Linked DNA regions of Streptomyces venezuelae. The protein of the gene in region 2 interacts with the protein of the main gene of each other region in a pairwise test. Links are inferred from orthologs where the notes say so. Each region holds a gene or a part of one and is shown on either strand. Other genes may lie near its edges.

Region 1 (3,170 bases), 1.4 Mb from region 2 along the record:
GCCGGGGCCGGGGTGCGCGGCACGGTGGAGGGGCACCAGGTGCTCGCGGGCCGCGAGCGGCTCCTCGCGGCGGCCGGGGTGACGGATCTGGAGGCCGTGGCCAAGCTGCGGGACGACGCGGAGGCCGCCGGACGCACGGCCGTCCTGGTCGCCTGGGACGGCGCCGCACGTGGCGTCCTGGCCGTCGCGGACGCCGTGAAGGAGACCAGCGCGGAGGCGGTGCGCGAGCTGCGTTCGCTCGGTCTGACGCCGGTGCTGCTCACGGGCGACAACGGGGCCGTCGCGCGGACGGTCGCCGACGCGGTGGGCATCGCGCCGGACGCGGTGTTCGCGGAGGTCCTGCCGCAGGACAAGGTCGATGTCGTACGGCGGCTGCAGGACGAGGGCAGGGTCGTGGCGATGGTCGGGGACGGCGTGAACGACGCGGCCGCGCTCGCCACCGCCGATCTGGGGCTCGCGATGGGCACCGGCACGGACGCGGCGATCGAGGCGAGCGACCTGACGTTGGTGCGCGGGGACTTGCGGGTCGCGGCCGACGCCATCAGGCTCTCCCGTAAGACCCTCGCCACCATCAAGGGCAATCTCTTCTGGGCCTTCGGATACAACGTCGCCGCACTGCCGCTCGCCGCCGCCGGTCTCCTCAATCCGATGATCGCGGGGGCCGCGATGGCCTTCTCCTCGGTCTTCGTGGTCACCAACAGTCTTCGTCTGAGGACGTTCAGATAACGATCGCGGACGTTCACATACCGTCTTCACACGGTCGTTTCAGCACCTTCACCCCGTTCGCGAGATCCACATATCGGCGATCTTGCGCATCTACTGGACATATGCAAGAGACGCAGATCACAGTGTTTGGAACGTAACCATTGAGGGGGGTCGCGAGTCTAATGGGGCGATGCAGGAAGATGTCTTGGGGGACGTCTTCCTGACATCGAGGGACATCTTGGGGGATGTTCCTTGATATTGCGTTGCCGGGGCACGTGCACCGGGGAGCTTTGAGCGGCCCTCCCGTGAGTACGCGTCCCGGCAGACCGCAGGGCCGCCACAGACGCCCGGCCGGATCCCGTGGGGGGAATCCGCACCGGGAAAAAGGGAAGCGCCCCGACCGTCGACCCGTGGGGGGATCGATGGCGGGGCGCTTTCCGCTCTATGCCTCGCTGAGGGCAGGGTCAGCGGCCCTCGACCGGGACGAAGTCCCGGAGAACCTCACCCGTGTAGATCTGGCGCGGGCGGCCGATGCGCGAACCCGGCTCCTTGATCATCTCGTGCCACTGGGCGATCCAGCCCGGCAGGCGGCCGAGGGCGAACAGGACCGTGAACATCTCGGTCGGGAAGCCCATCGCGCGGTAGATGAGGCCCGTGTAGAAGTCGACGTTCGGGTAGAGCTTGCGCTCGACGAAGTAGTCGTCGGCCAGCGCGTGCTCCTCCAGCTTCAGCGCGATGTCGAGCAGCTCGTCGGACTTGCCGAGCGCCGAGAGGACGTCGTGCGCCGCCGCCTTGATGATCTTCGCCCGGGGGTCGAAGTTCTTGTAGACGCGGTGCCCGAAGCCCATGAGCTTCACGCCGTCTTCCTTGTTCTTCACCTTGCGGATGAAGGTGTCGACGTCGCCGCCGGAGGCCTGGATGCCCTCGAGCATCTCCAGGACCGACTGGTTGGCGCCGCCGTGCAGCGGGCCCCAGAGGGCCGAGATGCCGGCGGAGATCGAGGCGAACATGTTCGCCTGCGAGGAGCCGACCAGACGCACGGTGGACGTCGAACAGTTCTGCTCGTGGTCCGCGTGCAGGATCAGGAGCTTGTCGAGCGCGTTGACCACGACCGGGTCCAGCTCGTACTCGGCGGCGGGCACCGAGAACGTCATGCGCAGGAAGTTCTCGACGTAGCCGAGGTCGTTGCGCGGGTAGACGACCGGGTGGCCCTGCGACTTCTTGTACGCGTACGCCGCGATCGTCGGAAGCTTGGCGAGAAGGCGGATCGTCGAGAGGTGACGCTGCTTCTCGTCGAACGGGTTGTGGCTGTCCTGGTAGAACGTCGACAGCGCGCTGACCACGGACGACAGCATCGCCATCGGGTGGGCGTCACGCGGGAAGCCGTCGTAGAACCGCTTGACGTCCTCGTGCAGCAGGGTGTGCTGCGTGATCTCGTTCTTGAACGTGGCCAGCTCGTCGACCTTCGGCAGCTCGCCGTTGATCAGGAGGTACGCCACCTCGGTGAAGGTGGAGCGTTCGGCCAGCTGCTCGATCGGGTAGCCGCGGTACCGGAGGATGCCCTGTTCGCCGTCGAGATAGGTGATGGCGGATTTATAGGCGGCGGTGTTGCCATAGCCGCTGTCCAGGGTCACCAGACCGGTCTGGGCGCGGAGCTTCCCGATGTCGAAGCCCATGTCGCCGACGGTCGACTCGATCACCGGGTAGGTGTACTCGTCGTCGCCGTACCGCAGTACTACACCGTTGTTAGCGTTCTCGCTCACGTCATCCCTCACCGACGTTGTGCCTCTTCTTCGAGGTGCCCTGACTGTCTCTACCATCCCCCATTTGGCCCTGGAGAGTGCACTCGGGGTCGACCATTGGGCCTATTGGCGGCACTCAGTGCCGCCAACCTGCTCATCCTGCCCCCTTCGCCCCGGTTCCGGAAGTGCTGTGTGAGGTTTCCTACTCGTTTGATCGATCAAAACGTCCAGGGCCTGCTCCGCGGCGCCCGGGAAGCCCGGAAAGCCGGAAGTCCAGGGCCGTGCAGCGCCGGCCCGCGGAGACCGTGCGCACAGCCTGTCCCAGAGCCTTGCGCGAACCGACCAGAACGACCAGCCTCTTGGCGCGTGTCACGGCGGTGTAGAGCAGATTGCGCTGCAGCATCATCCACGCGCCCGTGGTGACCGGGATCACCACCGCCGGATACTCGCTGCCCTGGGAGCGGTGGATCGTCACCGCGTAGGCGTGCGCCAGCTCGTCCAGTTCGTCGAAGTCGTACGGAACTTCCTCGTCCTCGTCCGTGCGGACGGTGAGCCGCTGCTCGTCCGTGTCGAGGGCGGTGACGACGCCCACCGTGCCGTTGAAGACGCCGTTCTGCCCTTTTTCGTAGTTGTTGCGAATTTGGGTGACCTTGTCCCCCACGCGGAACACGCGGCCGCCGAACCGCTTCTCGGGCAGGTCCGGGCGGGCGGGCGTGATGGCCT
Region 2 (3,134 bases):
CGGCCGACCCGCCGAGCGACCCGGCCGTCCAGAAGCGCACGATCCAGGCCGCCCCCGGCGACGTGACCAGCTCGCGCCCGGTCACCGAGCCGACCGACCGTACGACGCAGCGCTGATCCAAGGCCGGCGCCGACGGCCGGCCTGCCGCACGAGATGAGGACGTGGGTTGCTCAAGTCTGCCCGCAAGAAGGAGAAGGACCCCGAGGGGCGGATGTCCCTCGCGGAGCACCTTCGTGAGCTCCGCAACCGGCTCGCCAAGGGGCTCCTCGCCATCACGGTCGTGTCGATCGTGGCGGCGTTCTACAGCCAGGAACTGATGGAGTTCCTGGCTGATCCCGTGCCGCGCTGCGAGCCCGGCATGAAGGAGACCGGTGGCCACTGCGCGACCGTGACCTTCAACGACCTGCTCTCGCCCTTCACCACCACGGTGAAGGTCAGCCTCATGGTCGGCATAATCGTTTCAAGCCCGATCTGGCTGTACCAGCTCTGGGCGTTCGTCGCGCCCGGTCTGCACAAGAACGAGCGCAAGTACACGTACTGGTTCGTGTCCGCCGCCGTGCCGCTCTTCTTCGCGGGCGCCTGGCTGGCCTACACGATCCTTCCCGTCAGCATGCGTGTCCTGCTCGGCATCACACCCGACGGCGCGGCGAACCTGCTGCCGATGGACAAGATCCTCGACTTCACCGTCAGGATGGTCCTCATCTTCGGCATCTCGTTCGAGCTCCCACTGCTCCTGGTGATGCTCAACATGACCGGCATGGTGACAGGGCGCCGCATGGCCACCTGGTGGCGCGGCGTCGTCATGGGCGTCTTCATCTTCGGCGCGGTGGCGACCCCGACGACCGACCCGGTCGGCATGATCGCGCTCGCGGGACCGATCGTCGTCCTGTACTTCATCGCGGTCGGCATCTCCCTCCTGAACGACCGCCGCCGTCGCCGCAACAACCCCGACGCCGAGCTCGACGACGACGAGGCGTCCGACCTCGACCTGACCCCGCAGGCCGTCGACGACGTCGAAGCGGTGCGGCCGCCCCGGGCGCTGCCCGAGCAGGCGAACGCCGGACGCAGCGATCAGCGGGTGAACGGTTTCGACGACGTGACCTGACGTTGCTAGGGTCCTCCCTCAAACTCCGTCCGGGGGGACCCTTAGTGACCAGCGAGATCACCCTCTTCGTCAATCCCACCGCGGGTCGCGGCCGGGGCGCCCACGCGGCGCAGCCGGCCGCTTCCGCTCTGCGGGCCCGCGGCTTCTCCGTGCGCACGGTCATCGGTGAGGACGCCCCCGACGCGCTGCGCCGGGCCCGTGCGGCCGTCGAGGGCGGCACGGGGGCCCTCATAGCCGTCGGCGGCGACGGCATGGCGAGCCTGGCGCTGCAGGCCGTCGCCGGGACCCGCACCCCGCTGGGGGTGATCGCGGTGGGGACCGGCAACGACTTCGCGCGAGCCCTCGGGCTGCCCGTGCGGGAGCCGGCCGCCGCCGGGGAACTCGTCGCCGAGGCGCTGAAGGGGGCACGCACGCGTGACGTCGATCTGGGGAGGGTCGGCGGGACGTGGTTCGGGACCGTGCTCGCCTCCGGCTTCGACTCGCGGGTCAACGACCGCGGCAACCGGATGCGGTGGCCCACGGGGCGCTTCAAGTACGACCTGGCGATGGTCGTGGAGCTCGCGGCGTTCCGGCCCGTCCCGTACCGCATCACGCTGGACGGCAGCGACGTCCACGAGGTCGAGGCCACGCTCGTCGCGGTCGGCAACGGAACCTCGTACGGCGGCGGCATGCGGATCTGTGCCGGGGCCGACATGAGCGACGGTCTGTTCGACGTCACCGTGGTCGGCGACTGCACCCGCACGACGCTCCTGAAGGTCTTCCCGCGGGTCTACAAGGGCACGCACCTCGACCATCCGAAGGTCACCGTGCACCGCGCGGCCCGGGTCGAGCTCGCCGCCCCCGGCATCACCGGCTACGCGGACGGGGAACCGCTCGGCGCGCTGCCGCTGACCGCGGAGTGCGTGCCGGGGGCCGTGCGCGTCCTCGGGCCGTGAGCGCCGCGACGCGCGCCGCCTGAGCTGGCACGTTCCACCGCCGTTCCGATAATGATCGTCCGTTGTCAGCGGTGGCCGGTAGTCTCGAAAGCACGATGACAGAGGACCTCTCACCGGCCGAGCGGTACGCGGCGGCGCGCAAGCGCGCTGCCGAGCAGGCCACCGCACTCGCGTCCTTCCGCGAGATGTACGAATTCGGCCTCGACCCCTTCCAGATCGAGGCCTGCCAGGCGCTGGAGGCGGGCAAGGGCGTGCTCGTGGCCGCCCCCACGGGCTCGGGCAAGACGATCGTCGGCGAGTTCGCCGTGCACCTCGCCCTGCTGCAGGGCAAGAAGTGTTTCTACACCACGCCGATCAAGGCGCTCTCCAACCAGAAGTACTCCGACCTCGCCAAGCGGTACGGCGCGGACAAGGTCGGCCTGCTCACCGGCGACAACAGCGTCAACAGCGACGCCCCGGTGGTCGTCATGACCACCGAAGTCCTGCGGAACATGCTGTATTCGGGCTCGCAGTCGCTGCTCAACCTCGGCTATGTGGTCATGGACGAGGTGCACTACCTCTCCGACCGCTTCCGCGGCGCCGTCTGGGAGGAGGTGATCATCCACCTCCAGGAGTCGGTCACGCTGGTCTCCCTGTCGGCGACGGTGTCGAACGCGGAGGAGTTCGGTGACTGGCTCGACACGGTCCGCGGCGACACCCAGGTGATCGTCTCCGAGCACCGGCCGGTGCCGCTGTTCCAGCACGTGCTGGCCGGACGGCGGATGTACGACCTCTTCGAGGAGGGCGAGGGCCGGAAGAAGACGGTCAACCCCGACCTCACGCGCATGGCGCGGATGGAGGCCAGCCGCTCGTACAACCCGCGGGACCGCCGCAAGGGCAAGATGATCCGCGAGGCCGACCGCGAGCGGGAGCGCCGGCAGCGGTCCCGGATCTGGACGCCGGGCAGGCCCGAGGTCATCGAGCGGCTCGACGCCGAGGGCCTGCTGCCCGCCATCACGTTCATCTTCAGCCGGGCCGGCTGCGAGGCCGCGGTCCAGCAGTGTCTGTACGCGGGGCTCAGGCTGAACGACGACGAGGCGCGGATGACGGTCCGC

What was found.
Region 1: the proteins of DEJ49_RS06095 (region 2) and DEJ49_RS12365 interact in binary tests that used the Escherichia coli proteins (3 or more experiments, as listed by UniProt). The link is inferred for Streptomyces venezuelae from one-to-one orthologs.

The regions. Positions count from the first base shown.
Region 1 is NZ_CP029191.1:2,772,707-2,775,876, forward strand. The notes cover bases 320-3,170. They hold DEJ49_RS12365 (citrate synthase), read right to left. Parts: upstream 2,469-3,170; coding sequence 1,170-2,468; downstream 320-1,169. Other genes in these bases: DEJ49_RS12360 (heavy metal translocating P-type ATPase), read left to right, coding at 320-726; DEJ49_RS12370 (ATP-dependent RecD-like DNA helicase), read right to left, coding at 2,650-3,170. Outside these bases: more of DEJ49_RS12360, read left to right, coding at 1-319.
Region 2 is NZ_CP029191.1:1,379,917-1,383,050, reverse strand. The notes cover bases 280-3,094. They hold DEJ49_RS06095 (diacylglycerol kinase), read left to right. Parts: upstream 280-1,149; coding sequence 1,150-2,040; downstream 2,041-3,094. Other genes in these bases: DEJ49_RS06090 (DEAD/DEAH box helicase), read left to right, coding at 2,136-3,094; tatC (twin-arginine translocase subunit TatC), read left to right, coding at 280-1,105. Outside these bases: Sec-independent protein translocase subunit TatA, read left to right, coding at 1-116; more of tatC, read left to right, coding at 212-279; more of DEJ49_RS06090, read left to right, coding at 3,095-3,134. UniProt on the Escherichia coli protein: In vitro phosphorylates phosphatidylglycerol but not diacylglycerol; the in vivo substrate is unknown.